3 regions of the Ewingella sp. C233 genome follow, and region 1 is predicted to be linked to each of the others. Evidence: predicted binding sites of a transcription regulator. Region 1 holds the regulator's gene; each other region holds the start of a gene.
The links. The regulator PurR, encoded in region 1, represses purine synthesis genes. The targets are predictions, from matches to a motif close to CANGCAAACGTTTGCNTG.
Positions count from the first base shown of each region.

Region 2: the regulator PurR is predicted to act here: its motif matches at 6,726-6,743, upstream of serA (phosphoglycerate dehydrogenase).
Region 3: the regulator PurR is predicted to act here: its motif matches at 2,778-2,795, upstream of cvpA (colicin V production protein).

Region 1 is NZ_JBUZRI010000001.1:1,794,469-1,805,148, forward strand. It holds gene ACZRKO_RS08115 (C40 family peptidase) at 1-603, shown strand, start outside; gene cydH (cytochrome bd-I oxidase subunit CydH) at 784-1,059, opposite strand; gene purR (HTH-type transcriptional repressor PurR) at 1,209-2,234, shown strand; gene punR (DNA-binding transcriptional activator PunR) at 2,286-3,191, opposite strand; gene punC (purine nucleoside transporter PunC) at 3,362-4,570, shown strand; gene cfa (cyclopropane fatty acyl phospholipid synthase) at 4,940-6,091, shown strand; gene ACZRKO_RS08145 (riboflavin synthase subunit alpha) at 6,173-6,829, opposite strand; gene ACZRKO_RS08150 (MATE family efflux transporter) at 7,092-8,465, shown strand; tRNA gene ACZRKO_RS08155 (tRNA-Val) at 8,662-8,738, shown strand; tRNA gene ACZRKO_RS08160 (tRNA-Val) at 8,779-8,855, shown strand; gene pykF (pyruvate kinase PykF) at 9,359-10,680, shown strand, end outside.
Region 2 is NZ_JBUZRI010000003.1:174,780-185,459, reverse strand. It holds gene ACZRKO_RS16105 (beta-galactosidase) at 1-21, shown strand, start outside; gene mscS (small-conductance mechanosensitive channel MscS) at 187-1,092, shown strand; gene argO (arginine exporter ArgO) at 1,265-1,882, shown strand; gene ACZRKO_RS16090 (oxidative stress defense protein) at 1,982-2,701, shown strand; gene ACZRKO_RS16085 (SDR family oxidoreductase) at 2,806-3,633, opposite strand; gene ACZRKO_RS16080 (LysR family transcriptional regulator) at 3,747-4,640, shown strand; gene ACZRKO_RS16075 (LysR family transcriptional regulator ArgP) at 4,683-5,585, opposite strand; gene rpiA (ribose-5-phosphate isomerase RpiA) at 5,799-6,461, shown strand; gene serA (phosphoglycerate dehydrogenase) at 6,857-8,095, shown strand; gene asr (acid resistance repetitive basic protein Asr) at 8,432-8,857, opposite strand; gene ACZRKO_RS16055 (hypothetical protein) at 9,251-10,680, shown strand, end outside.
Region 3 is NZ_JBUZRI010000001.1:598,597-609,276, forward strand. It holds gene accD (acetyl-CoA carboxylase, carboxyltransferase subunit beta) at 1-448, shown strand, start outside; gene folC (bifunctional tetrahydrofolate synthase/dihydrofolate synthase) at 570-1,841, shown strand; gene dedD (cell division protein DedD) at 1,834-2,619, shown strand; gene cvpA (colicin V production protein) at 2,864-3,355, shown strand; gene purF (amidophosphoribosyltransferase) at 3,387-4,904, shown strand; gene ACZRKO_RS02840 (UbiX family flavin prenyltransferase) at 5,100-5,672, shown strand; gene ACZRKO_RS02845 (lysine/arginine/ornithine ABC transporter substrate-binding protein) at 6,012-6,794, shown strand; gene ACZRKO_RS02850 (histidine ABC transporter permease HisQ) at 6,936-7,622, shown strand; gene ACZRKO_RS02855 (ABC transporter permease) at 7,619-8,332, shown strand; gene hisP (histidine ABC transporter ATP-binding protein HisP) at 8,376-9,149, shown strand; gene pepT (peptidase T) at 9,222-10,454, opposite strand; gene ACZRKO_RS02870 (ABC transporter substrate-binding protein) at 10,604-10,680, shown strand, end outside.

The DNA.
Region 1 (10,680 bases):
CGCAACGAACATTCTGAAAAGAAAACGGCCAAAGTGACCCACAGCAAGATGACAGCGAAGAAAGAAAGCCGAACGATTGCGAAAAATGAGACCAGTAAAAATAGTAAAAAAGCCTACGGTCGCCATCGAAAATCAAAAGACGGACTCGCGAAAGACACCAAACCGATTGCTTTGAGTGCCGCGCATAAAAAACGTTATCAACATGCGCAGCAGACCGCGATGACCAAGCTAATGCATCAGGTCGGCAAACCTTATCGCTGGGGAGGCACTTCTCCCAATACCGGTTTCGATTGCAGTGGTTTAGTGTATTACGCATATAAAGACCTGATTCGTATCAAAATGCCACGCACCGCTAACGAAATGTACCACCTTCGGGACGCGGCGCCAGTTAAACGCGGTGAGCTGGAGAGCGGCGACTTAGTCTTCTTCAGAATCAATAACCGCGGCGCAGCAGATCATGTTGGTGTCTATGTAGGAAACGGTAAATTTATTCAGTCCCCCCGTACAGGTGAAGAGATCAAAATCACCTCACTGGGTGAAGATTACTGGCAAGATCACTATGTTGGCGCGCGTCGAGTGATGACGCCTAAAACGATTCGTTAAGTCCGCAGTACCGCTAATCAGCGATGAATAGCATTTAACGAAACGTTTATGAAACAATCAGTCGCTAAGACAGTATTTTGCGAACGATGCAAAACAAAGAATTGAAAAGGGCGACACCTGTAAAAGGAATCGCCCTTTTTTCTGATCTTTTTACCCTCAGCGAATGAAGGTAAAAAAGGATCAGTGCATCACTGCGGTAAAACTGAAAGCCATAATCATTGCCAGTGCGCCAACCACAGTAATGAGAGCAAATTTCAGATTGGTATCCATTAAAACCCCTTCTGGATCAAATGTGGCCTTTTTATAAGCCATACAGTTTGTGTGCCAACGCATTTTCTCATAGTTTTGTTTTAAAATCCCGTGATCATTCCCTGCGTTACGAAGACTTTTTACTTCCCCTTTACCAAGATATAAGAGAAAATTCGCGGTTACCACACTGCGTGCGGGTCGATTCATTCCGATGTTCTTTCAGACAGTTGTTGTGCTCTGAAAAACCCACCAACGATTTCACTGCTCATCTCTTTTCCAGCAGTCAGATCCACGCAGGCAAACGATTAACATAATGCTAACGTGCTAAAGCACGTCAGACAGGAGTCATTCTTTTCATGGCAACGATAAAAGATGTCGCAAAGCGGGCTGGCGTTTCCACCACAACCGTGTCGCACGTCATCAATAAAACACGTTTCGTCGCCGAAGAAACTAAAGCCGCCGTGCAGACAGCGATAAAAGAGCTGCACTACTCTCCCAGCGCGGTGGCCCGTAGCCTCAAGGTCAACAATACAAAATCTATCGGATTACTGGCAACATCCAGCGAAGCGCCCTATTTTGCCGAAGTGATCGAGGCAGTAGAAAACAGCTGTTTCGCCAAAGGCTACACACTGATTTTGTGTAATTCGCATAATAATCTTGATAAACAGCAGGCCTATCTGGCCATGCTGGCGCAAAAACGCGTCGATGGTCTGTTGGTCATGTGCGCGGAATATCCCGATGCATTGCTCGACATGCTCGAAGAATACCGAGCGATCCCGATGGTGGTGATGGATTGGGGCGAAGCACGTAAAAACTTCACCGACAGTATCATCGATAATGCCTTTGAAGGTGGGTATATGGCCGGGCGCTATCTGATTGAACGCGGTCATCGCGATATCGGTGTGATCCCGGGGCAACTGGCTCGTAACACCGGTGGCGGCCGCTTCCAGGGTTTCCTCAAAGCCATGACGGAAGCCAACATCCCGCTGCGCGAAGAATGGGTCGTTCAGGGTGATTTTGAACCCGAGTCAGGCTATCAGGCGATGCATAAAATTTTGATGCAGAAACAGCGCCCGACGGCCGTCTTCTGCGGCGGTGACGTCATGGCGATGGGGGCTATTTGTGCCGCTGATGAAATGGGTCTGCGGGTGCCGCAGGATATTTCGGTGATCGGCTATGATAACGTACGCAACGCCCGTTACTTCTCCCCTGCACTGACGACAATCCACCAGCCCAAAGAGCGCCTGGGTGAGATGGCATTCACCATGCTGCTGGATCGCATTATCAGCAAACGTGAGGAGTCACAGACCATTGAAGTCCACCCGAAACTGGTTGAACGCCGCTCGGTAGCCGATGGTCCTTACCGCGACTATCGCCGTTAACAGCGTAGTCCGAAAGCCATAACACGAACGCCTGCACATTTGCAGGCGTTTTTAGTTGCGTAACCACTCCTGATTCAGCGTAGGGGTATCGCCCAGATAATCCAGAAGCCACGCCAGCGCCGGAGACTGGTTACTCTGATCCCAGGTCAGGCAGCAGGCGCTTTCGGGAAATGCGGCAGCCAGCGTCAGCACACTCAATTTTTGATGTGATATCCAGTCTTCGACCAGATGCACGGGCATCATCCCCACGCACAGTCCTTCACACAGGCAGTCTATGGCGCAGGTCCAGTCGGGAACAACCAGACGTCGCTGATTGTTTAGCGTCCAGGTATCACGCTTAGGTAAGTTGCGCGACGTATCTTCGATACAAAGTGCCGGATAGGCACGCAGCTGTTCATCCACTAATGGCACAGTGAGCGCCGCCAGCGGATGGTCAGGGCTGACCACACAGTGCCAGTCCATAAACCCCATATCCCTGAAACTAAAACGCCCGCCGGTGGGCACAGCGCGTGTTGCGCCGATGGCGACATCCGCACGGCCATCCACCAGCGCGTCCCACACGCCGTTGAACACCTCGGAATGGATGATCAGTTCCGTATCGGGGAATGCCCGGTAGAAATCGGTAACCAGACGCCGCGACCTTTCCGGTTTCACAATGCGGTCTACCGCTACATTGAGTTGCCCACGCCAGCCATTCGCCACCTGCTGACACTGACGCCGTGTCGCTATCATTTTTTTGATAAGCAACCGAGCCTCTTCGACAAAAACCTGACCGGCGGCGGTCAACTCTACATCCCGATGACGCCTTTCAAACAGCGGTACTGCCAGCCATTGCTCCAGTTGGCGAACGGTGTAGCTTACCGCAGACGGAACACGATGCAGCTCTTGTGCCGCCGCACTGAAACTGCCGGTACGCGCCACGGCATCGACCACTTCTAAAGAATATTCTGACCACATCGCCCAGTCTCCCCACCTGCTTTCAATTTTTTTGATACAAGATTGCAAATATTAGCGTTTCACAAGCGGTAAGCCAAACCTTTACACTTCGCGCCTGAGACTTCCTGCACGTTGTGCCGCTGTTCAATAATTTTTCGCATAACAAACATCGCCAATAAAAAGAGAAAATCATGAAACCCTCCTTTGGATTTATGCTGTATCTGGCTGGCCTGAGCATGCTCGGCTTTTTAGCGACAGATATGTACCTTCCTGCGTTTAGCGCAATGCAAATCAGCCTGATGACTAGTCCGGGAATGATCAGCGCCAGCCTGAGTATTTTTCTCGGCGGATTCGCTATCGGACAATTGCTGTGGGGGCCGCTGTCAGACAAGCTCGGCCGCAGACCTGTGCTTATTGCCGGTCTGACGCTTTTCGCACTGGGCTGTCTGGGAATGATCTGGGTACAGAACATCTATTTGCTGCTGGCATTGCGTTTCCTGCAGGCCATTGGCGTATGTGCTGCTGCCGTCAGCTGGCAGGCGCTGGTCGTTGACCGTTACTCTGCGGACGTCGCCAAACGAACTTTCGCCACCATCATGCCGTTGGTGGCGTTATCGCCTGCGCTGGCACCCTTGCTAGGCGCCTGGGTCTTAAATCACTTCGATTGGGAAGCTATCTTCGCCCTGCTCTTGGCGATTGGCGTTCTGCTGTTAATTTGCTCACTCCGTATTCAGGAAACTAAAAAAACGGCGGGTCATCCTAAAACCAACCGCATCGGTTTTTTCAAACTGCTGGCATCGCCTGTATTCAGCGGTAACGTCATGATTTACGGCGCATGTTCTGCCGGATTTTTTGCCTGGCTGACGGGCTCACCTTTTATACTCAGTGACATGGGTTATACGCCAGGCGTTATCGGCCTGAGTTATGTTCCTCAGACTATCGCTTTCCTTGTGGGGGGGTTTGGTTGCCGCATGTTGATTAACAAGATTGACGGTAACCGTATTCTCCCGTGGCTGCTGGCCGGTTACGCACTGAGTGTCGTGGGACTTTATCTGGTGGCAACGCTTACCAGCGCAACGCTGACCACCTTACTAATCCCGTTTTGTCTAATGGCGCTGGTGAACGGTGCTTGTTATCCAATTGTTGTCGCGAACGCACTTATGCCATTTCCTGCTAATACAGGGAAGGCCGCTGCGTTGCAAAATACACTACAATTAGGTTTGTGCTTTTTTACCAGCCTGTTGGTCTCGGCATTCATTGCCCGGCCTTTGCTGGCCACGGTAACGGTTATGTTAGGAACGCTGGTACTGGTTGCGCTGGGTTTTGTGATGGTAAAAAAGAGTGCAAAACAGAATGATGCAGTGAAAGTGGCAGACAAAGAGGAACTGGCTCGCGGTTAACGGAATCATACTACCTAATCGTCATAATACCCTTACGTGACAGTCACTTAAAAAACATAATCGCCGCGCGCTATTTGTTATTGAGAATGCGCGCAGGCGAGTTTATACTCAATAAAACCTCTAAAAATAACATTTATACTAAGCTTTTATCACAAGTAACTTTCGTGCGCGGGCACTGCGTCACGTTTTATAAAAAAGGATTTTTCACCCCATACCGCCCAGGTTACGGGTGTTCTTCTGATTTCCTCTGTTCATAGTCGCATATCAGACAAGGCGGATTAACCGTCTGTTCTCATAATGACCTGCATAAATTGCTTTGGTTTTTTTCCGGCAGGTTAATAAGTCAGAAGAGAAAGTGATGGAGAAGCTATGAGTTCATCGTGTGTAGAAGATCTGAGTATTCAGGACAATCAGTGGTATCGCATCGTCAATGAAATGTTGGGAATGGCAGATGTACAGATCAACGGCACCCGCCCTTTCGACATTAAAGTCAAAAACCCTGATTTTTTTAAGCGCGTTTTACAGGAAGGCTCTTTGGGCCTGGGCGAAAGTTACATGGATGGCTGGTGGGAATGCGAACGACTGGATATTTTCTTCCAGCGCGTCCTGAATGCCGGTCTTGAAAGTAAACTTCCCCGACATTTTAAAGACACACTCCGCATCGCAGCCGCCCGGCTTACCAATCTTCAATCCAAAAAACGCGCCTGGATTGTAGGCAAAGAGCATTATGACCTGGGAAATGACCTCTTCAGTCTGATGCTTGACCCTTATATGCAATATTCTTGTGCCTACTGGAAAGACGCAATAACGCTTGAGCAGGCTCAGGAAGCAAAATTAAAAATGATTTGCGATAAGCTGCAACTAAAACCTGGCCTGCGCTTGCTGGATATTGGTTGCGGTTGGGGTGGTCTGTCGGAATACGCCGCCAAACATTACGGCGTCAGCGTCGTCGGCGTGACGATTTCGGCTGAGCAGCAAAAAATGGCTCAGGATCGCTGTAAAGATCTCGATGTGACCATTTTGCTGCAAGATTATCGCGATCTGAATGATCAGTTTGACCGGATTGTTTCGGTAGGGATGTTTGAGCATGTCGGGCCGAAGAATTACCAGACTTACTTCGACGTAGTAAAACGCAATATCAAGCCAGACGGTTTGTTCCTGCTTCATACCATTGGCTCGAATAAATCGGATTTAAGCGTCGATCCTTGGATCGATAAATATATCTTCCCTAATGGCTGTTTGCCCTCTATCAAACAGATCGCGCAGACGACCGAATCCCTGTTTGTAATGGAAGACTGGCACAATATTGGCGCGGACTATGACCGCACCCTGATGGCGTGGCTGGAGCGTTTCCTGCAGGCATGGCCGACATTGGCGGATAAATACTCGGACCGCTTCGAGCGCATGTTCACGTACTATCTGAATGCCTGTGCCGGTGCTTTCCGCGCCCGCGATATTCAGTTGTGGCAGGTATTGTTCAGCCCGCAGGGTGTGGAAGGTGGAATTCGCGTACCGCGTTAATACAACAGCGATATCGACATAAAAAAGCCGGACAGTCTTCTGCCCGGCTTTTGTTTTTACGCGGTGTAAAATCCTGAAGGTCTATTTCTCTTGCTGCTCAACCATTGCCTGAGCGGTGGCGATGGCCGCTTCACGGCTGGCTAACACGCGCTCGACCGTATCGACAATGGCCTGCGTTTGCGGATCGATTTCAATATTTATTTTATCGCCCAAACGCTTGGCTCCCAGAGTGGTTCGCTGCAAAGTTTCGGGGATCAGATGCACACAGAAACGGGTTTTGGTTACCTCTCCCACGGTGAGGCTAATTCCATCGATGCCGATGAACCCTTTATGTAATACATATTTCATCAAATCTTCATGTGGCATACGGAACCAGATTTGGCGGTTATTTTCTGATGTAAGAATTTTTGCCACTTCTGCCGTACATATAATGTGCCCGGACATCAGGTGCCCGCCAATTTCGTCATCAAAACGGGCAGCGCGTTCCAGATTCACCTGCGAACCGGGTTGTAAATCACCCAGATTAGTCAGGCGAAGCGTCTCTTTCACCAAGTCAAAACTGACCAGGTCACCTTTCACCTCGGTGACTGTCAGACAACAACCATTGTGCGACACCGAAGCACCCAGCTCCAGATTATCGAGCATGTGTGCAGGCATCTGCACAACGTGGGTGCGAAAATTAGGTTTTTCATCGATGGACACTAACGTTCCTGTGCCCTGAACAATACCGGTAAACATAGGCCATGCCTCATTCATTTTTGTGCAGTAAAGCATCTGCAGTGTATTTCGTTTCTGCCTGCCAGTTTGCCGCAGATTTATTAGAAAGCCAAATCAATGAGGGCAGAATATCAGCAACTGAAAAGAGGACAAAACGTAACTCGCCATTAACAGCTTTGATTGCTTAAAAAGTCTGACGATGTACAATCTTTGGGTTATTTTCCGCTATTTTAGCGTCACGCCCTGCGTGGCGTTTTTTATTCAAAACATGAAAGGTGTATGCGTGCAGAAGTACCTTACAGAAGCGCGTGTGTTATTAGCTCTCGCGATCCCCGTTATCCTGGCCCAAATTGCGCAAACGTCCATGGGCGTGGTCGATACAATTATGGCCGGTGGCGTCAGTGCGACTGACATGGCCGCGGTCGCCGTCGGAACCTCGATTTGGTTACCGGCAATCTTGTTTGGGCACGGCCTGTTACTCGCCCTCACCCCGACCGTCGCACAGCTCAACGGCGCAGGCCGACGCGATAAAATTGCCCATCAGATCCAGCAGGGCTTCTGGCTGGCATCCGGTGTCTCGGTGCTGATTATCGCCGTATTGTATCACTGCGACCAGATTATCGGGCTGATGCACAATATTGACCCGCAGCTCAAAGCCAAAGCCATTGGCTACCTTCATGCCATCATGTGGGGTGCGCCTGGCTATCTGTTTTTCCAAGTGCTGCGCGTGCAGTGCGAAGGTTTGTCTAAAACCAAACCGGGTATGGTCTTCGGCTTTATCGGACTGCTGGTGAACATTCCGGTTAACTATATTTTCATCTATGGCAAATTTGGCGCTCCCGCATTGGGTGGTGTAGGTTGCGGTGTTGCCACCGGTACGGTGTATTGGGTGATGTTCCTGATGATGCGCTTTTACGTGAAACGCGCGTACTTCATGAAAGACATTGTTGCTCCCACCCAATTTGCCAAACCTGACTGGGTGACATTAAAACGTTTGATCGGTTTGGGCTTACCTATCGGTCTGGCACTGTTTTTCGAAGTCACGCTGTTTGCCATCGTTGCCCTGCTGGTCTCGCCATTAGGCATTGTCGCAGTGGCCAGTCATCAGATAGCGTTGAGTCTGGGTTCGGTCATGTTTGTGATCCCACTGTCATTAGGCATGGCAAGTACCATTCGTGTGGGTTCAAAGCTGGGCGAGTCATCAATAGAGGGGGCTAAGGTTGCTGCCTACACCAGTATTTTTACCGGTATCGTCATCGCCTGCATCAGTGCATCGCTTTCCGTTATTTTCCGCACACACATTGCCGGCTTATACAATGACACCCCTGAAGTCATCGCACTGGCTTCAAGCCTGATGTTACTCGCGGCGGTTTACCAGATTTCTGACGCTATCCAGGTCATTGGTACGGGTGTGTTACGTGGATATAAAGATACCCGCTCCATCTTCTATATTACGTTTGTGGCCTATTGGGTCCTGGGTTTGCCTGTGGGTTACACGTTGGGATTGACCAACTACGTCGTCCCGGCGATGGGCCCCAGCGGCTTCTGGTGGGGCTTTATATTAGGTCTGACCTTCGCCGCGGTGATGGTGATGCTGCGTATCCGTTGGATCCAAAAACAACCGTCATTCACAATTTTGGAGAATGCCGGACGTTAGCAGTGATTTTTCGCCGCCGGAAACTTTTTATCCGGCGGCGAAGATTTTTGTCATTAATGTTCAAAAAATCAACGCAGTGAACATTCACGCATCACTCAGTCACAATATAACGGCAAAATGTTTTTTTTCCCTTGCCAGCCATCCGGTAGGTCGTTAATATTCGTCCCCGCTGCCGCACTGGCAGACAGAATGCGATGCGTCCGTAGCTCAGTTGGTTAGAGCACCACCTTGACATGGTGGGGGTCGATGGTTCGAGTCCATTCGGACGCACCAAAATTCTGCAAAGTTCTACGCAGTACGTTTTATCCGATGTGCGTCCGTAGCTCAGTTGGTTAGAGCACCACCTTGACATGGTGGGGGTCGATGGTTCGAGTCCATTCGGACGCACCAGATAAAATAATCCCACTCTTTCTGTCTCACTTTCCGTTTCCTGAAATCTATATCGCGCACGCACATAAATTTAGCTTCGCTATTTATCCCCTTTTGATACTTCGCTATCCATATAACTTATTGGTCATTTTACGCAGACTTCATGCCCATTTTGGTCATTTGCGCAACTAACGCCGCAGAGTTACCCTAAGCTTGCGCAGCATCATGTTTTTTATTTTGTTTCCCGCCGCTTAGCCCTTATAATACGTACCGTCTCTTCGATTGAATGGTCTCAGCCCCTTGATCTGTCGATATCGTCCCTATAAAAGCATGACCTCATACGAAACGATGAATAATCGTACAGATCGCCACGTCTTGGCTGAACTTTACACACCCTTTATTCTCCAGTCGCCTACGCTTAAGAGTGTTTTGTTACAATCCGGCACCAACCCAATTCCTCGCAGGCAGCCGTGCTGTCAGGCGAACTCATTTCCAATCCATCACAACTTGTAGATAAAATCGTCATGAAAAAGACTAAAATCGTTTGTACCATCGGACCAAAAACTGAATCCGAAGAAATGCTGACCAAACTGCTTGATGCAGGCATGAACGTTATGCGTTTGAACTTCTCTCACGGTGATTACGAAGAGCACGGTCAGCGCATCAAAAACATCCGTAATGTCATGGCTAAAACCGGTCATAAAGCAGGCATCCTGCTGGACACCAAAGGCCCTGAAATCCGCACCATGAAACTGGAAGGCGGCGTTGACGCTTCTCTCGTTGCTGGCCAGACCTACACCTTCACAACCGACCAGTCAGTGATTGGGAACACCACCCGCGTTGCTGTGACCTATGCTGGCTTCGCTGCTGACCTGAAAATCGGCAACACCATTCTGGTTGATGACGGCCTGATCGGCATGGAAGTGACCGAAGTTTCAGAAACTGAAGTGACATGCAAAGTTCTGAACAACGGCGACCTTGGTGAAAACAAAGGCGTTAACTTGCCGGGCGTTTCCATCGCTCTGCCAGCGCTGGCTGAAAAAGACAAACGCGACCTGATCTTCGGTTGTGAGCAAGGCGTTGACTTCGTTGCGGCTTCCTTTATCCGTAAGCGTTCTGACGTGCTGGAAATCCGTGAGCATCTGAAAGCCCACGGTGGCGAACATATCCAGATCATCTCTAAAATTGAGAATCAGGAAGGCCTGAACAACTTCGACGAAATCCTTGAAGCCTCTGACGGCATCATGGTTGCTCGTGGAGACCTGGGTGTTGAAATCCCGGTTGAAGAAGTGATCTTCGCGCAGAAGATGATGATCGAGAAATGTAACCGTGCACGCAAAGTCGTTATTACCGCGACTCAGATGCTCGATTCCATGATCAAGAACCCACGCCCTACCCGTGCTGAAGCTGGCGACGTTGCTAACGCCATCATCGACGGTACCGATGCCGTGATGCTGTCTGGTGAAAGTGCTAAGGGTAAATACCCGCTGGAAGCTGTGACCATCATGGCAACCATCTGTGCGCGTACAGACCGCGTGATGGAAAGCCGTATTGATGGTCAGAATGACAACCGTAAACTGCGTATCACCGAAGCAGTTTGCCGCGGTGCCGTTGAAACGGCTGAGAAACTGGATGCGCCTCTGATCGTGGTTGCGACCAACGGCGGTAAATCAGCTAAAGCTGTTCGTAAATACTTCCCGCACGCCACGATTCTTGCCCTGACCACCAATGAAGTGACCGCACGTCAGCTGATCCTGACCAAAGGCGTGATCACTCAGCTGGTTAAAGAAATCGCCTCTACAGACGACTTCTATCGCATCGGTAAAGAAGCGGCTCTGGAAAGTGG
Region 2 (10,680 bases), on a different contig from region 1:
AAGCGGGGGGTAATGGAGTGAGAATGTTCTCGTAAACGCCTAATTTGGCGGCACTCTTCCACGTCAAAGTGGCATGAAGCGGGATTGTTAGTTACCCTTAAAGACTTAAAGAAAGCCGCATGAGGCGGGTTTTCGTGGCGGCTTTTTCTGACTGCCCGGGTGGGTGAATTTTTAGGGGTGTTTCGAATGGAAGATTTGAACGTTGTAGGCAGTATCAATAATGCCGGTAACTGGCTGGTGCGAAATCAGGAATTACTGCTGCATTATGCCGTTAACGTAGTCGCTGCCATTTTCATTTTGATTGTTGGTCTGATTGTTGCCCGCATCTTGTCAGGTGCGGTAAGCCGCGTGATGAAACTGCGTGGTATTGACCTGACGGTTTCCGATTTTCTGGCGGCTATGGTGCGTTACGCGGTTATCGCGTTCACGCTGATTGCCGTGCTGGGCCGTATTGGCGTGCAGACCACGTCTGTGATTGCTGTTATCGGTGCCGCCGGTTTGGCCGTCGGTTTAGCGTTGCAGGGGTCACTGTCAAACTTTGCCGCAGGCGTACTGCTGGTGATTTTCCGCCCGTTTCGTGCCGGTGAATATGTCGATTTAGGCGGCGTGGCCGGGACCGTCACGCAGGTGCAGATCTTCTCCACCACGCTGCGTACTGTTGACGATAAAGTGATTGTGGTGCCGAACGGTAAAATCATCGCCGGTAACATCATCAATACCTCGCGTGAACCCAACCGCCGTACTGAAATCATGGTGGGTGTAGGTTATGACTCTGATATCGATCTGGTGAAAAAGGTGTTGGGTGACATTATTGCGGCCGACAAACGTATTCAGCATGACAAAGGTGTCACCGTACGTCTGAATGAAATGGCGGCATCGACACTTAATTTCGTGGTACGTGTCTGGACCACCAATGGCGATGCGCAGGAAGTGAACTGGGATCTGCTGGAAGCGTTCAAACGCGCGCTGGATAAAAACAATATCAATATTGCTTATCCGCAGCTGGATGTTCACCTGTATCGCGTTGCTGATGCGGCGACCAGCCAGCAGGAAGAGCGGCGCTCTATCGAGCAAAAAGGCGTGGCGGAATAACGCGCCATTGCTGAAAAATAACAGGCGCCTGCGGGCGCCTTTTTCATGTCTGAAGCCAGCGGCGCCGGTAATTAGCAATGCTTATGTGGGATTAGAATTATCAATTTCCGCTAATGCAAAAGCTCACATACACTGCGCGTGATTAACCTTTCGAACCCATTAAGGAAACGACGTGCTGGCAATATTTCTGCAAGGACTGGCGATGAGCGCCGCAATGATTTTACCCATTGGCCCCCAAAATGCATTCGTGATGAATCAGGGGATCCGCAAACAGTATCACCTGATGATCGCCACCCTTTGCGCCGTCAGCGATGCCGCACTGATTTGTGCCGGTATTTTTGGCGGTAGTGCGCTCCTCAGCCAGTCGCCGATGTTACTGGCTATCGTCAGCTGGGGCGGGGTGGCCTTCCTGTTATGGTATGGTTGGGGCGCGTTTCGTACCGCTTTCAGTAAAAACCCTGAGCTGGCACAGGCGGAAGTGGCGAAGCAGAGCCGCTGGAAAATCGTGGTCAGTATGCTGGCGGTCACCTGGCTCAACCCTCATGTCTATCTCGATACCTTCGTGGTGCTCGGGAGTTTAGGGGGAAGTCTGAGCAGCGACGAACGCTCTTGGTTTGCGCTCGGTGCGGTGTCGGCGTCGGCGTTGTGGTTCTTTGGTCTGGCTATCCTGGCTGCAATGCTCTCGCCGTGGCTCAATACCGGCAGAGTGCAGCGCGCCATCAACTTCGTGGTCGGCGCCATCATGTGGGGTATCGCCGTACAGCTTGCTCGGCAAACCGGCCTTTTTTAAGATTTTGTCACTAATCTTAGTTTCTGCTGCCATCGGATATGCTACGGTTTTGCGGTTAATGAATGTAATGCCATATCTGGAATGATTAAAGGAGGCACTGTGAAATTGAAAGCATTGGCTATGGCCGCGATGTTGGGATTAGGGACGTTACCTGCTGCACTTCAGGCTGCTGAAGTTCCCGCGGGTCCGCATGTGGTCACTTCCGGGACAGCCAGCGTTGATGCAACGCCGGACATTGCGACGCTGGCGATTGAAGTCAATGTCTCTGCCAAAGATGCCGCGTCAGCCAAACAACAAGCTGACCAGCGCGTGGCTGAGTACTTCGCCTTCCTGCAAAAAAACGGCATTGAGAAGAAAGACATCAATGCCGCGAACCTCAGCACTCAGCCGGAATACAATTATCTGAAAGACGGGACATCACAGCTGAAAGGCTACCGTGCTGTACGTCAGGTTCAGGTGACGTTGCGTCAGTTAGACAAACTGAACGATTTGCTGGATGGTGCGTTGAAATCAGGCCTGAATGAAATCCGCTCTATTGAACTGGGCGTGGCGAATCCGGACCGTTTCCGTGACGAAGCGCGCCAGAAAGCCATCGACAATGCTACGCAACAGGCGAAAGCATTGGCAGAAGGCTTCCACGCTAAACTCGGTCCTGTTTACAGCATCCGTTATCATGTGGCGAATTATCAACCAATGCCGGTCGCTCGGATGTTTAAAGCCGCCGCCGCACCGACGCAAAATGATGCCGCTGAAACCTACGAACAGCAGAGCATTCACTTTGATGATCAGGTGGATGTCGTGTTCGAAATTCAGCGCTGATAACCGCCATACTTCAAGGCCCTCCAGGGTGACGTGAATTATTGTGGCTATCTGTCTGAAAATAAAAAACCCGCCGAAGCGGGTTTTTTATTTTCAGCTTTGGGTCAGCCCTGATAGGCGGAAAGTGACACCGTTTTTTGTGCCTCCAGTACGCGTAATCTTTCCGTGAGCGCCTGACGGATTGACGCGTAAGCCGTACTGCCGAGCGCAAGACGCAAAGGGGGCTGCGCGGCATCGGCTGCGGTAATCATCGCATCGACCGTTTTTACTGCGTCGCCCTTAATGGCGAAATCGCCGGAAGCAACGCCGCGGCGCACTTCACCGGCCGGGGTCTCTTCGTAGCATGGCATCGGTGTTGCGTGGTCCAGCCCGCCTGCAAAATTCGTTCCGGTCGGGCCTGGCTCGATGAGCAGGAAATCAATGCCGAAAGGCGCCACTTCCTGAGCCACCGATTCCACAAAGCCTTCGATCCCCCACTTGCTGGCATGATAGAGGCTGAAATTCGGGTAGGCGATCTGCCCGCCCTCGGATGAAACCTGCACAATTCGCCCGCCGCCCTGGGCTCGCAGATGCGGTAAAGCGGCGCGGATAAGCTGAATCGACCCCACCAGATTCGTAGCGATCTGCCGCTCTATTTGTTCGTCACTGACTTCTTCGCCTGCGCCGAACAGGCCGTAGCCTGCATTGCTGACCACAATATCAATCCGCCCCATGCGGGTGAACGCGTCCGTTAAGGCTGTTCTAATGGCCCGAGTATCGGTCACGTCGAGTGTGATGACATGCAAACGCTCGCCGTGCTTAACGAGCAATTCGTCCAGTGCGCCTTGTTTGCGCAGCGTTGCCACTACCCGGTCGCCGCGTTCCAGCAGTCGTTGCGTAAGAAGGCGGCCAAGGCCGGTGGAGGTGCCGGTGATAAACCATGTTTTTGTCATGTTGCCTGTCCTCATAAGAGTGAGACGTTGAACGTCAGGCATCAAGCATAGGTCAGTGCTATTGTTGTGTTAATACCCAATAAACTGCATAAACAGGTGAAAATAAAACACCAATGAATAAACCTACCCTGGCCGAATTAAGAACTTTTATGGCAGTGGCCGAGCATCGCAGTTTCCGCCGGGCAGCAGATCTGCTGGGCGTTACGCGATCCTCTCTCAGTCATACCGTACGCGGGCTGGAGGATCGTCTCAGCACACGTCTGCTTCACCGGACGACGCGAAGCGTATCGCTCACCGAGGCAGGTGACCGTCTGCTAAAACGACTCTCCCCTCTGATGACTGACCTTGATGCTGTGCTCGGTGATATGGCCGGGGAACAAGGGCGTCCGATGGGGGAACTGCGCATCAACGGTAGCGAGGGCGCTATCCGTCTGTTGCTGCGCAATATCGTGCCGAAGTTCATGGCGCGTTACCCTGATGTGTCGCTGGATCTGGTGGCTGAAGGGCGGCTGGTGGATATTGTCGAGCAGGGATTTGATGCGGGGATAAGGCTCGGCGAGGCGGTGCCGCAAGATATGATAGCCATCCGCGTGAGCGCAGATATACGCTTTCTGGCCGTGGCTTCCCCTGATTATCTGGCGGCTCACCCGGCCCCTGAAACGCCGGACGAACTGGTCAGACACCAGTGTTTACGCCAAAGGCTGCCCAGTGGAAAACGCTATCGGTGGGAATTTTGCCAGCACGGTCAGGAAGTGGCTATCGACGTGCCGGGAACGCTGACGCTGGATAATTCGCAACTGATGCTTGAAGCAGCCTCAGATGGGCTGGGTATTGCTTATCTGCCAGAAACGTATGTTCATACGGCACTGAATGAAGGGCGTTTGGTGGCGGTGCTGGAGGCATGGTGCCCGCTGATCCCAGGGCTGTTCCTTTACTTCTCAGGAAACCGCCATGTACCCGCGAGCCTGAGGGCATTTATCGATATCGTCCGAGAGAAGAGTGGATGAAATTTCCTCCATTCATACCCGCCGGACGAAAAGAGAAATCAATCAGTCCTGACGCAGCACCTGACGGCCATGTGCCAGCAGCGCATCCGTCACTTTGCGCATCATGCGGCTTTCCGGCGCGAAACGGTGCCAGAACAGCATCCGGCGCTGGAACAGGCCCGGCGTGAGGTCGATCAGTTCGCCGCTTTCCAGCTCTTTCTCGATTTGCAGATGTGGGATCATGCAGCACGTGGTGCCCTGACGGGCCAGCTGTACAAAGGCTTCCGACGAGTTAACGATATGGCACGGTACGCTGCCCGGCGACAGATCGAAGTTCTGCTGCAGGAAAGCCTGATGCATATCATCAAGATGGTCGAAGGCCACCGCAGGCGCTTTCAGCAGCGCCGAGCGGGTGACGCCATTCGGGAAATAGCGGTCAGCAAAAGGTTTCGAGCCGACAAACAGATAGTCCAGCGCGCCTAGTTGGTCCACCAGACAGCTTGGCAACGGTTGTGGCTGAATACTCACCGCGCCGACCACTTCGCCGCGACGCAGACGCTCCTGCGTACGGGTTTCGTCTTCTACCTGTAAATTAAGGCGGATAGGGGAGTCAACCAGCACGGATTTCAGCGCGGGCAGCAGCCAGGTTGCCAGGCTGTCGGCGTTGACTGCCAGCGACAGCAGCAGCGGCGTGTCATTGCTGTCAGTACCGCTGTCGTTGCCCAGCCACTCCTCTTCCAGCAATTCCACCTGATGCAACAGCGCCAGCAATTTCTGCCCCTGTTCCGTCGGGCGTGGCGGTACGGTACGGACCAGCAAAGGCTGGCCGAATAAATTTTCGAGCTGCTTAATTCGTTGAGATACCGCCGATTGAGTGATGCAAAGTTTCTGCGCAGCACGCTCAAAACCGCGCTCGCGGATCACTGCGTCCAGGGCTTGTAGCGTTCTATAGTCTGGGCGTTTCATCGGAGTTCTGTCCCCTGAATTTAATTTATCCAAATACTATGCCATAGATTGAACACTTTAGTGGCGGACAAAATCTTCCCCGTCATCAGGCGGGCGAGATGATAAGTGTGAACTCAGACATATCCAAAAGACCCAATTTCCGGGGACATGCTTTATAATCACTGGCATTGTTATCTTCACGAAACCACCCGGTTACCAAACAGAGAAGCTATGATGACTCAGGAAGAATTAAAGAAAGCTGTCGGTTGGGCCGCCTTGGACTACGTTACCCCCGGTACCATTGTGGGTGTTGGCACCGGCTCCACCGCTGCCCATTTCATTGATGCATTAGGCTCGATCAAACATCAGATTGAGGGGGCAGTTTCGAGTTCTGATGCCTCTACCGCCAAACTGAAAAGCCTCGGCATTCATGTTTTTGACAGCAACGAAGTGGATCAGCTCGACGTTTATGTGGATGGCGCCGATGAAATCAACGGCCAGATGCAGATGATCAAAGGTGGCGGCGCGGCGCTGACCCGTGAAAAAATCATCGCGGCCATCAGTAAAAAATTCGTCTGTATCGTTGATGCTTCCAAACAGGTCGACGTGTTGGGTAAATTCCCGCTGCCGGTGGAAGTGATCCCGATGGCGCGTTCTTATGTGGCGCGTGAGCTGGTGAAGCTCGGCGGCCTGCCGGAATACCGCCAAAACGTGCTGACCGACAACGGCAACATCATTCTGGATGTGCACAATCTGTCGATCCTCGATGCCATCGCGCTGGAAAATAAGATCAACGGTATCGCAGGTGTGGTGACGGTCGGTTTATTCGCTAACCGTGGTGCGGATGTCGCGCTGGTGGGCACGGCCGACGGCGTGAAAACCGTCACCCTGAAATAATCCCGACTCAGGCGGTTTCAGCCTGACAGGCGATAAGCAGAAGATCTGGCTGCGTAGATTCTGACGCAGCCAGTCTGTACGCGGTCATAACGTAATGTTATGAAGATGATAATTTTCCCGCTGAAACATCTTTTCTTCATAAGCCTGAATTTGGTGACTTATGTCACATTTCCTTCCCATACCTCGGTAACATCCGGCCCGAATTTTCTTACCCAGCATTAAATTCTAAAAAGCCATGTAGTGGCTGAGCCTTCTGCTGTCCGGTAGGCAATCGTTTGTATTGATGATGGCGAATTTTTTGTTATGTTGGCTGTGTCGTTGCTGAAAAGTAGCCACGTCAGCCGTAAGAAATCGTCGGTCGCAGACATCGTCAGTCAGAAAAATAGGGTCGGGAAATGGCAAAAGTATCACTTGAGAAAGACAAGATTAAGTTTTTGTTAGTGGAAGGCGTCCACCAAAGTGCGGTTGATTCACTCCGCGCAGCGGGTTACACCAATATTGAATTTCACAAAGGTGCTTTAGACACAGAATCGCTGAAAGAATCGATTCGTGATGCGCACTTTGTTGGACTCCGATCGCGTACCCAATTGACGAAAGATGTGTTTGACGTGGCTGAAAAGCTGATTGCCGTCGGTTGCTTCTGTATCGGCACCAATCAGGTTGATCTGGATGCTGCTACCCGCCGCGGGATCCCGGTATTTAATGCGCCGTTCTCCAATACCCGTTCTGTGGCCGAAATGGTGCTCGGCGAAATGTTGCTGATGATGCGTGGCATTCCGTCCGCCAATGCCAAAGCCCACCGTGGCGTGTGGCATAAATTGGCCGTCGGCTCGTTCGAAGCACGCGGAAAACGTCTGGGCATCATCGGTTACGGCCACATCGGCACGCAGCTCGGTATTCTGGCGGAAGGTCTGGGAATGCAGGTGTTCTATTACGACATCGAGAGCAAATTGCCGCTGGGTAACGCACAACCGATTGGCAGCCTGAATGAATTGCTGAAAACCAGCGACGTGGTCACGCTGCACGTTCCTGAAACGGCCAATACTAAAGACATGATCGGTGCTGATCAGTTAGCGCAGATGAAACCTGGCTCGTTGCTAATTAACGCCTCACGTGGCACGGTCATTGATATTCCTGCCCTGTGCGATGCGCTGCGCAGCAAGCATATTTCCGGCGCGGCCATCGATGTATTCCCGGAAGAACCCGCCACCAACAGCGACCCGTTCCTGTCACCGTTGTGCGAGTTTGATAACGTGATCCTGACGCCACACATCGGGGGGTCCACGATGGAAGCTCAGGAAGGTATCGGTCTGGAAGTGGCAGGTAAACTGGCGAAATACTCTGACAACGGTTCAACCCTGTCAGCGGTTAACTTCCCGGAAGCCTCGCTGCCAGCGCATGGTACCAATGCCAGCCGCCTGCTGCATATTCACGAAAATCGTCCGGGCGTGCTGACCAGCATCAACCAGATTTTCGCCGAGAAGGGCATCAACATCTCTGCACAGTATTTGCAGACCAGCCCGCAAATCGGCTATGTCGTGATCGACGCCGAAACTGATGTTGCTACGCTAAACAATGCATTGCAACTGATGAAGGCCATACCGGGAACTATCCGCGCGCGTCTGCTTTACTAAAAAGCCTGTACAAATAATTAAGGCGCCTGCGGGCACCATGAAATGAACCCCGAAAGTTGGTTATCCAACAAGTAGGGGTTTTTCGTTTCTATGGGGATTAAGGAAGAACAGGGCAGAAGTTGAAGGTCAGGTAACGCTTCAAATATTCAGAAGTAAGGACATGGTGATAACGCCGCAGAGGAGCAGGGCGCTCATGGTGAGTTCGAACAGGTATCGGCGCAGCATCATTCATCAATACCTCATGACAAAAACTGGAGAAAAAAACACCCGGCAAGCCGGGTGTTCAATAATCAGTCTTGATATCGGTGAGGAGATACCCTCACTAAGACGACTTACTTATGCTGCTGGCGTTGCTTTTGCAGCTGGTGCAGCTTTTTTAGCATGTTTCACGTGTTTTTTAGCAGCCTGTGCTTTCTGAGCTACCGGAGCAGCTTTTTTAGCGTGTTTCACGTGTTTTTTAGCAGCCTGCGCTTTCTGAGCGACCGGAGCAGCTTTCTTAGCATGTTTCACGTGTTTTTTAGCGGCTTGTGCTTTCTGAGCAGGGGCTGCTTTCTTAGCGTGTTTTTTGTGTTTTTTGGCAGCCTGAGCTTTCTGAGCTGGTTTCTTGTGTGCTTTCTTAACTACGTGCTTAGCAGGTGCTTTTGCAGCTGGGGCAGCAGTCGTTGATGTAGCAGGTGCTGGAGCAGCGGTAGTTTCAGCAGCGAAAGCAACAGAAGACAGACCCATTGCAGCGGCAACAACCAGAGCTAATACTTTTTTCATGTTTAATTCCTCAAAATTCTTGGTTTGTATGTGTACCCCACTGCGGGGCCGTTGAGAGAATAATAGGCGCGTCGAACACGGTTGTCCGTGAGTGATTGGTGTCGGCGTGTAACGGTACGTACAAAATTAAAAATCGTTAAATATCAGTGTGTTGATTGGTTTTCATGATGTCGTCGAGTGATAATTTACTGAGTTAGTTACAACATACTTAACGTTCTGCCTACATAAGGTTCAAACAGATAGCCGCCGCGTAAGCGCCGCATCGCTATCAATAAACCGATTTCTGAGGAGATCTGAGGAGAGTTGTGCTCGTTTTTATCACCAACTCTCCTGCCTCTTTCCTTTGGTTTTTCCTCTCTGCTATGCTCATTCCTTTTTATAAAAGAACATAAGATGAAGCACTTAAGTTTTCTTATCGTTGGGGGAATACTTTCCGCCCCGGCGATGGCGATACCCGCACCTGTACCCCCTCAAGTGAAAAGTATTCAATGGATCCCTGAAAATTACGTGCAAGTTGGGGATTCAATCAATGCGCTTTTCCGTATTTCCATGGCCGCTGGTGAGACGAGCGAGATGTGGCTGAATGTCGATTGCCGCACGCAGAAAAAATCGCTCTTAATGATGGATGTCCATCTCAATACGGGCACGGTTTTACGGGCGTATAGCACCAATTCCATTTCACGCTACGCACCTGCGGTTCCCTTTGAGCCGGACGCGAGCAGCCCGCTTGGTCAGGATCCTAAACTGGATGTTTGCCAGCAACATCTCACCGCCCCTCGCTGGGCTGAAATATCAGCCGCCAATGAACAGGGTGACCGCCAATTTGTGGATGTAAACAACAGCGTGAAAGAGGGAAAAATGCTGAAAGTTCGTCTGGCGACGGACTACGCGAAAACCTACATAAAAGAGCAGTATGGTGCCCCTTATTCAGTGAAGATTAAGGACGTGGTGATGAATTGCGAAAATGGTCAGGGTATGACGAAGGCCAGTTATTCGCTCGATAATCAGGGGCTGCTAACCGATGCCAATGTCGTGGCTGACCCCGTGTTTTCTACGCTGCCGCCAGAGCTAGGGGACGTTATAAAGCCATTATGTGAGGTTAAAGACCTCACGCAATATCAAGGGAAGGGGCCATGGGTGGCACGTGAAAAGCCTCTCGCTGATAACCAGCCATCACTGCCTGACTACGAACATAACGACCCGACTCAATTACAACGTTTCTCCCTGCCCGATGCCGTTATGGCGGTGGTGAAAAAAGCCGTCGGCAGTGCGGATCAGCATCCTGCATTCAGTCGCCTTACTTATACGCAGCAATGGGTGGGAGAGGGGGGCAACAGTTCGGACATCGTTATCGATAGACAACCTGACGGCACGACGCTCAGCCTGGATAAAATCCTCATCGGTAATGCGCCGCTTTATATGCAACATCAGCGGCTGTTTAACATGGTCGATCTGCGAGGCTGGGATTCCTTCTCTCCGGCACCGGATATCAGCCGGTCTCTGGACAATTCGTTTGAGGTACCGGTAAAAGCGGCAACGCAATACCAGTGGCATGGCGTGTTGACCAATGGCAGAAAAGCCGGTGAAGAGCAGGCAAAAAGTGAAGTATGCCGTACGGACGATCACTGGCATGACGCGGCGCAATTGAATAAAGCCTTTTCTGGTCGTTACATCGAGCTAACCTGCACGGACGATCGTGGCGACAAGCGACCGATGAGCAGCGATTATGCTTACCTCGAAAATCTGCGCATATTCCTGCGCATTGGTTTTCACGAGAACGGTGAGAAAAAGCGGTTTACCTTGACTGATGTGGTCGTGACGCC
Region 3 (10,680 bases), 1.2 Mb from region 1:
GCTGGTCTGTTTCTCAGCCAGTGGCGGCGCCCGTATGCAGGAAGCGTTGATGTCGCTGATGCAAATGGCCAAAACCAGTGCTGCTCTGGCGAAATTGCAGGAGCGCGGCCTGCCGTACATCTCTGTGATGACTGACCCGACCATGGGCGGTGTTTCCGCCAGTTTGGCGATGCTGGGCGACATCAACGTCGCTGAGCCGAAAGCGCTGATCGGCTTTGCTGGTCCACGCGTTATCGAGCAAACCGTTCGTGAAAAACTGCCACCGGGCTTCCAGCGCAGTGAATTCCTGATTGAAAAGGGCGCGATCGACATGATTGTCCGTCGTCCTGATTTGCGTCCAAAACTGGGTAGCGTGCTGTCTAAGCTGACCGGTCGCCCTGAACCGAAAGTGGTTGACGTTCAGGCAGCAGTCAGCGGCAACGCCGCTGACAATCATCAGGATGCCTGATTGACCAGGTAAAAGCCGGTCAATCATAAATGGACGACGTTCCTGTAACGCGAGCGTCGTCCAGCCTGCATACCGTGCTTTTATCCTGACTGTCGCATCTGACGAAGGGGCATTGCCTGTTATGCAAAATCAAGTTATTCCTCAAGCCACGTCGCCTTTGTCTGCGTGGCTTTATTATCTCGAACATCTCCATTCTCAGGCGATAGAGCTCGGCCTCGATCGTGTCAAAGCGGTAGCCAGTAAACTGGACTTGCTGCAACCTGCGCCTTTCGTCTTCACCGTCGCTGGTACCAACGGCAAGGGCACCACCTGCCGTACGCTGGAAGCGATTCTTATCGCCGCCGGGCTGCGCGTTGGGGTTTACAGCTCGCCGCATCTGGTGCGTTACACCGAACGTGTGCGCATTCAGGGAGAAGAGCTGCCGGAAGAGGCACATTGTCAATCCTTTGCTACGCTTGAAGCCGGACGCGGGGAGATCTCCCTGACCTATTTCGAGTACGGAACCCTGTCGGCCCTGAAGCTGTTTAAAGATGCCAAACTGGACGTCGTGATCCTCGAAGTGGGCCTCGGCGGGCGGCTTGATGCCACCAATATCGTCGATGCCAATGTTGCCGTGGTGACCAGCATTGCACTCGACCACACCGACTGGCTCGGCCCTGACTGCGAAAGTATCGGGCGTGAGAAAGCGGGCGTATTCCGTGGCAACCGGCCGGCAATTGTCGGTGAGCCGGAGATGCCGCAGTCAATTGCCGATGTGGCCGCTGAAAAAGGCGCTGACTTATACCGCCTGGGTGACAGCTGGAACTACAGTGTTGCGGGTGACCGCTGGCGCTGGGAAGTGAAGGAGGGCGACGTGCTGGATGATTTACCTGTTCCCAACGTTCCGCTGCCTAACGCCGCCACGGCGCTGGCCGCATTGCACTTCTCCACGCTGAACATTCCCGAAGCCGCTATCCGCAGCGGTTTACAACAGGCGCAACTGCCGGGCCGTTTCCAGACCGTGAGCGAGTCGCCAAGACTTATTCTGGACGTCGCGCACAACCCCCATGCCGCCAGCTATCTGGCCGGACGTCTGCGTGAGTTGCCGCGCAATGGCGGAAAAGTACGCGCCGTGGTGGGAATGCTGCATGATAAAGACATTGCAGGCACGCTGGCCTGTCTGGCGTCTGAGATTGATCAATGGTACTGCGCACCGCTTGAAGGCCCGCGCGGTGCCAGCGTAGAAGAACTGGCCGTGCATCTGGTGCAAGCGCATCAGTTCACGGACGTCGTTTCGGCTTGGCAACAGGCCATGCAGGATGCTGATAGTCAGGATATTGTGATTGTCTGCGGATCATTTCATACCGTAGCGCACGTGATGGCTGCTTTAGACGCGGGGAAAGCCAGTGGCTAGTAAGTTTCAAAATCGTCTGGTGGGGACCATCATTTTGGTCGCACTGGGCGTGATCATTCTGCCGGGTTTGCTCGACGGGAAGAAAAAGCATTATGAGGATGAGTTTGCGTCGATCCCGTTAGTGCCAAAACCGGGTGATGCGCAGGAGCAGGATGTGGTGCCACCGGTATCACAGTCGCTGCCTGCTCAGCCACCGGAAGGGGCAGGGGAAGCGGTGCATGGGCGGGGCAATACGGCGACGCAGCCGGCGAATTCCGGGCAGGAACTGCCGGATGACACCGACGCGCAGCCTGTGACGCCAGTACCGCCAGTCACGACCCGTCCTGAGCCACAAAAACAGGTTCAGCCAGCGCGTCCGGTACCGGCTAAACCTAAGGTGATTGAACCTAAGCCGATGGTCGAAGCAAAACCGGTCGAAAAACCGAAGCCGGTTCAGCCTAAACCTGTTGCACCAAAACCGGTTGAACAGCCGAAAGTAACTGAACCACCGAAAGTGGAAAGCAAACCTCAGCCGGAAGAGAAAGCACCTGCCGGGCAGTCCTACGTTGTACAGTTGGGCGCGTTGAAAAATGCGTCGAAAGCCAACGAGATTGTCGCCAGTCTGCGCTTGTCCGGTTTCCGTGCGTATACGGTTCCAAGTACGCCGGTGCAGGGACAGATCACTCGCGTCTTCGTGGGGCCTGATGCGTCGAAACAAAAACTGGAATCGTCACTGCCGCAGTTGAACCAGATCAGCGGATTAAGCGGGCAGATACGCAGTTACAGCGCTGGAAAATAACCGCACTGCTGTTGTGTTCTGTTGTTAAGTCATGGGGAGGGGCACGCATTTTGTGCCCTTTTTCTATAAGGTCTATTACACAGGATCTTATAGGTTTCTGCGGTGATTGAGGTTTTTTTCATCGCGATTATTAATTTGTTCGGCTGGCAGATTTCCGCTACGCAAACGTTTTCTTTTTCTGTTAGAATTCGCCGCGAAATGGATGTTTGGGCCGTCTTTACTGGTTTACACACTGGAATCGTTAATGGTCTGGATTGATTACGTCATTATTGCGGTTATCGGGTTTTCTGCTTTAGTCAGCCTGATCCGGGGTTTTGTCCGCGAGGCCTTATCACTGGTAACCTGGGCTTGTGCCTTCTTTGTTGCCAGCCATTATTACCCGTACCTCGCTATCTATTTCACACGTTTCGAAGATGAGTTAGTTCGAAACGGGATCGCAATTGGCATCTTGTTCATCGCGACGTTGATCGTAGGTGCCATTGCCAACTATGTGATTAGCTCTCTGGTTGAGCGAACCGGGTTGTCCGGTACCGACAGGGTGTTGGGGGTGTGCTTCGGCGCACTGCGCGGCGTACTGATTGTCTCCGCGATACTGTTCTTCCTGGACACTTTTACCGGCTTTTCACAAAGTGAGGACTGGAAACAGTCTCAGTTGATCCCACAGTTCAGTTACATCATCAGGTGGTTCTTTGACTACCTGCAGAGCACGTCGAGTTTCTTGCCAAAACATCTCTAGTTTTGGCAGCGCTGATTGAGGAAAAGACAACATGTGCGGTATTGTCGGTATCGCCGGTTTCACGCCGGTAAACCAGTCGATTTATGACGCGTTAACGGTGTTACAACACCGTGGGCAGGATGCCGCAGGCATCGTCACCATTGATGCCAATAACAATTTCCGTTTGCGGAAAGCGAATGGCCTGGTGAGAGATGTGTTTGAAGCACGCCATATGCAACGTTTGCAGGGCAACATGGGTATTGGCCATGTTCGTTACCCTACGGCTGGCAGTTCCAGCGCTTCCGAAGCTCAACCTTTTTACGTCAACTCTCCGTTCGGCATCACCCTTGCCCATAACGGTAACCTGACCAATGCCCACGAACTGAGAAGTAATCTGTTCGAAGGCCAGCGTCGCCATGTGAATACCACGTCCGACTCAGAAATTCTGCTCAATATTCTGGCCAGCGAACTTGACCGTTTCCAGCACTACCCGCTGGAAGCTGACAACGTATTCGCAGCGGTCGCCGCCATGAACCTGAAGATCCGCGGCGCTTATGCCTGTGTGGCGATGATCATCGGTCACGGTATGCTGGCGTTCCGTGACCCGCATGGCATCCGCCCGCTGGTTATCGGTAAGCGTACGCTGGAAGGCGGCCGCAACGAGTATATGGTGGCTTCAGAGAGCGTTGCGCTGGACACCCTGGGCTTTGAGTTCCTGCGTGACGTTGCCCCCGGCGAAGCGGTGTACATCACTGAAAAAGGCCAGCTGTTTACCCGTATGTGTGCTGAAAATCCTCAGTACAATCCGTGCCTGTTCGAATACGTCTATTTCGCGCGTCCTGACTCCTTCATCGACAAAATTTCGGTCTACAGCGCCCGTGTGCGTATGGGGCAGAAATTGGGTGCGAAAATTGCCCGCGACTGGGAAGATCTGGATATCGACGTGGTGATCCCTATTCCGGAAACCTCGTGTGATATCGCGCTGGAAATCGCCCGTATCCTCGACAAGCCTTATCGTCAGGGTTTTGTGAAAAACCGTTACGTCGGCCGTACCTTTATCATGCCCGGTCAGGTTGAGCGTCGTAAGTCAGTACGCCGTAAGCTGAACGCTAACCGCGCTGAGTTCCGTGATAAAAACGTTCTGCTGGTGGATGACTCCATCGTGCGCGGCACCACCTCTCAGCAAATCGTTGAGATGGCCCGTGAAGCGGGCGCAAGACGTGTGTATCTCGCGTCGGCGGCACCGGAAATTCGTTTCCCGAACGTCTACGGCATCGACATGCCGAGCGCCAATGAGCTGATTGCTCATGGCCGTGAAGTCAGTGAAATCACCCAGATGATCGGCGCCGATGCACTGATTTTCCAGGACCTCAGTGACCTGATTGCTGCGGTGAAAGAGGACAATATGGATATTGAGCAGTTCGAATGCTCGGTATTTGATGGCGTCTATGTCACCAAAGACGTTGACCAGAATTACCTCGAGTATCTCGAATCCCTGCGCAACGATGACGCTCAGGCGTTACGCGGTCAGCAGGAAGCCGAAAATCTCGAAATGCATAACGAAGGCTGATTTTTAACTACGCCTTTTAGGGCGCGACCTGTCCGGTGAACCGACCGTGCAGGCGCGCCTTTTTTATGGGCTAAATTCCCTCCTATCCCAGCGCCGCGCAGGCTTGCTTATCCCCCTGCATTGCGGCAAAGTCATCAAAATGACTTTTTGTCAGTCAAAGCGCCTTCCCGGCGTCACTCTTCAGAGGCAGTTTTCATGAAACGACTTATTGTCGGCATTTCCGGCGCAAGCGGCGCGATTTATGGCGTACGGTTACTTGAGGTGCTGCAAGGCGTTGCCGATATCGAAACCCATCTGGTGATGAGCAACGCTGCCCGCCAGACGTTGACGCTGGAAACCGACCTGACACTGCGTGATGTCCAGCAACTGGCCGACGTAGTGCATGATTCGCGCGATATCGCCGCCAGCATCTCCTCCGGTTCTTTTAAAACCGCGGGCATGGTTATCCTGCCTTGCTCGATTAAAACCCTCTCCGGCATCGTCAATAGTTATACCGACGGGTTGCTGACCCGCGCGGCCGACGTGGTGCTCAAAGAGAGCCGCCGTCTGGTGCTCTGCGTGCGTGAAACTCCGCTGCATCTTGGCCACTTGCGCCTGATGACTCAGGCCGCCGAGCTGGGTGTGGTGATCATGCCTCCTGTTCCTGCCTTTTATCATCGCCCGACCTGCGTTGATGACATCATCAATCAGACCGTAAATCGGGTGATCGACCAGTTCGATATCGAGCTGCCGGAAGACCTGTTTGTTCGATGGCAGGGCGGTCGCTAGCTGCGTTTCACCAATTCATCGCATATTTTAAACAAATTGATAACAATGCACCAAAAACGAACATTGCTCGTTTCATTTTGGTGCATTGTTATTGCATTCTGTTCCTGTGGTTTATTCATCCCGCTGATTTGCAGCATGATCTTGCTGCAATTTTAATCGCAACGGGCGGACGATGGCCGGTTAACTTGACCGGAACAAAATCGGCATGAAAACTGCATAGTGAAACTGAGGGAAACGCAAACTCCCGTTAGCTGCAACAGTACGACCAATAATAAAAACATGTTCAGACACAACAGAAATGACCAATCACAACAGACGATTCATGACTGAGGGTAATGTATGAAAAAGTTGTTCAAGGTTCTTCCGCTGGTTTTGGCTTTAGCCAGTGTCAGCAGCGCCTTTGCCGCCGCCCCTAAAGACATTAAGATCGGTACCGATCCGACTTACGCCCCTTTTGAATCGAAAGACTCCAGCGGTAAGCTGGTCGGTTTTGATATCGATCTGGCGACCGAAATGTGTAAGCGTGCTGAAATCAAATGTACTTTCGTTGAAAGTGATTTTGATGCGTTGATCCCGTCGCTGAAAGCGAAGAAAATTGATGCCATTATTTCGTCTCTGTCCATTACAGAAAAACGTCAGTTGGAAATCGATTTCACTGACAAACTCTATGCGGCCAACGCCCGTCTGATCGCACCAAAAGGCACCAAAATTGTTCCTACCCTTGACGCGCTGAAAGGCAAAAACGTCGGCGTATTACAAGGTTCCACTCAGGAAGCCTATGCCAACGCGATGTGGCAGCCAAAAGGCATCAACGTGGTGGCTTACCAGAACCAGGATCTGATCTACGCCGATCTGGCTTCCGGTCGTCTGGATGCGGCATTCCAGGATGAAGTAGCAGGCAGCGAAGGTTTCCTGAAACAGGCTCCGGGTAAAGACTATGTGTTTGCCGGCCCGTCAGTGAAAGATGACAAATTCTTTGGTGTGGGTACCGGTATGGGCCTGCGTAAAGATGATGGCGATCTGAAAGCGGCGCTGAACAAAGCCTTTGCTTCAATGCGCAAAGATGGCACTTACGACAAGCTGGCGAAGAAATACTTCAACTTTGACGTTTACGGCGGCTAAAGTTCAGCGCTATAACGTCTGCGGCCTGCCTTATGTTGGCAGGCCGCATTAAGTCACTTCCGTGCACAATCAGTTTCATACTGTTTAATAAAAAACACCTGCGGCAGGTGACACGACGTTGGTCAAAGACAGGAACACAGCATGTTATACGGGTATTCCCAGGTTATTATTCAGGGCACATTGGTCACGCTGGAACTGGCAATCTCTTCGGTTCTGCTGGCGGTGATAATTGGTTTAATCGGTGCAGGCGGTAAACTCTCGAAAAACCGTCTGATTTCAGGATTTTTCGGCTGCTATACGACATTGATTCGCGGTGTACCAGACTTGGTGCTGATGCTGCTGATTTTCTACGGTCTGCAGATCGTGCTTAACAGCGTGACAGAATCGCTGGGCATGGCGCAGATTGATATCGATCCTCTCGGTGCCGGTATCATTACGCTCGGTTTTATCTACGGCGCGTATTTTACCGAAACCTTCCGTGGCGCTTTTATGGCGGTTCCTCGTGGGCAAATTGAAGCGGCGACGGCGTTTGGTTTCAGCAGCGCGCAAATCTTCCGCCGTATTCTGTTTCCGGCCATGATGCGCTTTGCTCTACCGGGCATTGGCAACAACTGGCAGGTTATCCTCAAAGCGACGGCGCTGGTGTCCCTGCTTGGCCTCAATGACGTGGTGAAAGCCACGGTGCTGGCGGGAAAGGGCACTTATCAGCCGTTTTACTTCGCCATCGTGGCGGGTGTGATTTATCTGGTGTTTACCACGGTTTCCAACGGGGTGCTGTTATGGCTCGAACGCCGTTATTCGCTGGGCGTGAAGAGGGCTGAGCTATGATTGAGATCCTGCAACAGTACGGCATGTCGCTGCTCTACAGCGACGGCTACCGTTTTACCGGCCTGGCCGTCACGCTGTGGCTGTTAATCAGCTCCGTGGTCATAGGTGGATTACTGGCGGTACCGATGGCAGTAGGGCGCGTGTCATCGAACAAATTCATCCGTCTGCCTATTTGGCTTTATACCTACGTGTTTCGCGGTACACCGCTTTATGTGCAGCTGCTGGTCTTTTATTCCGGTATGTACAGTCTGGAGATCGTGCGCGGCACCGATTTCCTCAACGCGTTTTTCCGCAGCGGCCTGAACTGTACGATCCTCGCACTGACGCTCAACACCTGTGCGTACACCACCGAGATTTTTGCTGGTGCGATCCGCGCGGTGCCACACGGCGAGATTGAAGCGGCGAATGCGTATGGCTTCTCCCGTTTCAAACTGTATACCTGCATTATTCTACCTTCGGCACTGCGTACGGCGTTACCGGCCTACAGCAACGAGGTGATCCTGATGCTGCACTCCACGGCGCTGGCGTTTACCGCCACGGTGCCGGACGTGCTGAAAATTGCCCGCGACATTAACTCGGCCACTTATCAGCCGTTTTATGCTTTTGGCATCGCAGCGGTGATCTACCTGTGCATCTCCTTTGTATTGATTGGCCTGTTCCGCATGGCTGAAAAGCGCTGGCTGGCGCATGTGAAACCTCAGACTCACTAAAAAGCATTCTTTTTATGGACATAACTTTTTGCGGAATAACATTATGCCAGAAAACAAATTAGCGGTTCTCGACCTGCACAAACGCTACGGCGATCATGAAGTCCTCAAAGGCGTGTCGCTCTCCGCCAACGCGGGGGATGTGATCAGCATTATCGGGTCATCGGGTTCTGGGAAGAGTACCTTCCTGCGCTGTATTAACTTTCTTGAAAAACCGAGCGAAGGGTCGATCAGCGTCAATAATCAGGATATCCGTATGGTGCGCGACACCGACGGCCAGCTGAAAGTCTTCGACAAAAAACAGCTGCAACTGCTGCGAACCAAACTGACGATGGTCTTCCAGCACTTCAACTTGTGGAGCCACATGACGGTGTTGGAAAACGTCATGGAAGCGCCGGTGCAGGTGCTGGGGCTGAGCAAGGCCGAAGCGCGCGAACGTGCGGTGAAGTATCTCGATAAAGTCGGTATCGATTCTCGTGCGCAGGGTAAATATCCGGTGAACCTTTCCGGTGGCCAGCAGCAGCGCGTCTCCATCGCCCGTGCGCTGGCGATGGAGCCGGAAGTGTTACTGTTCGACGAACCGACCTCCGCGCTTGACCCTGAGCTGGTAGGCGAAGTGCTGCGTATCATGCAAAAGCTGGCGGAAGAGGGGAAAACGATGGTGGTGGTGACGCACGAAATGGAGTTTGCACGTCATGTCTCCAGCCACGTTATTTTCCTTCATCAGGGCGTGATTGAAGAGCAGGGCAATCCGGCCGACGTCTTTGGCAGTCCGAAATCTGCGCGCTTGCAGCAGTTCCTCTCAGGTGCGCTGAAGTAAGAAAGAAGAAGTCAGTCAGGCATTAAAAAACAAAAAAACCGCCCATGCAGGCGGTTTTTTTATCGCCGGAAATCAGCCTTTAGCGGCCAGCAGGCAAAGCTGAACCGTCAGTTCGTAAGATTTCACAAAAGAGCTGACTGGCAGGAACTCATACTTCGAGTGGAAGTTATGCGCGCCGGTAAAGTAGTTTGGCGTTAACAGACCTTTGGCCGAGAGCGCTGCGCCGTCAGTCCCTCCGCGCATCGGGATCACTTTTGGCTCAACGCCAATCTCTTTCAGCCCGGCAAATATCAGGTCAATGGCGCGTTTATCTTCGCCAATCGCGCTGCTGATATTGCTGTAGGTATCGCTTATCTCAACCGCTACTTTCGCCGTCGGGTATTTTGCGGCGATCTGTTTTGCCACATCGTCAATTTTCTGTTTGCGCGCAGCGAAGCTGGCGCTGTCGAAATCTCGGATTGAGGCGTGCAACGTAGCCCCTTGCTGGGTGGCATTCATGCCATTGAACCAGACATAGCCTTCGCGGCCTTCGGTATTTTCCGGGGTTTCTGCACGGTCAAACTGACTCATGAAATCGTGCGCCATCAACATGGGGTTAACCAGCACGCCTTTGGCCGACATCGGGTGGGCGGTCACGCCGGTAAAGGTGATTTCCGCGGCGGCGGCATTGAAGTTTTCATATACCACTTCACCGAGTTCGCAGCAGTCGATGGTATAGGCAAAATCGACGTCAAAGCGTTTCAGATCCAGCGCCTTGGCACCGCGCAGGCCAATCTCTTCATCCGGCACAAAGGCCACCACGATATCGCCGTACTGCTGGTCATCACGCAGGTTTTCCAGCAACGTCATCACCACCGTCACGGCAGCTTTGTTGTCTGCACCGAGCACGCTGGTGCCGTCGCTGAAAATAATCTCTTCGCCTTTGTAGGGCAGGATTTCCGGGCGTTGGGACGGGCGCAGCCAGATATCTTTCTCAGCATTGAGGCAAACATCGTCACCGCTGAAAGTCAGTGTTTGCGGATGAATATCCGGACTCAGACCGACGTCGACGGTATCAATATGGGTGATAAAACCGATGCGAGGGCCACCCTGTTTGGTGCCAGGTTTCACGGCGGTGACGGTCGCATGTTCATCAATCTGAATGTTTTGCAGGCCCAGCGTTTTCAGCTCATCGGCCAGCAGTTTCGCCAGAGTGTGTTGGCCCGGCGTACTGGGTAGTGTCGTAGCGTGAGCATCACTTTGCGTGTTGATAGCGAGATAGCGAAAGAAACGATCGGAAAGCTGTTTTGCGATATTTGTCGACATCTTTACCCCTAAGTTTGCACACATATAAGACTTTCATATATAACAGAGTATTACAAAGCGTTGCACGAATGTTAATCTGTTTTTGCTTTTTGTACCACGATCGGTAGCACGATCATTAAAGCTTTTAATCACTTGTGACAGGGAAAATGATGAAACAGAAAATATTAAAAATAAGCACGGGATTGATGGCGCTGGCGATGGCAGGCGGCGTTTCCGCCAAGACGCT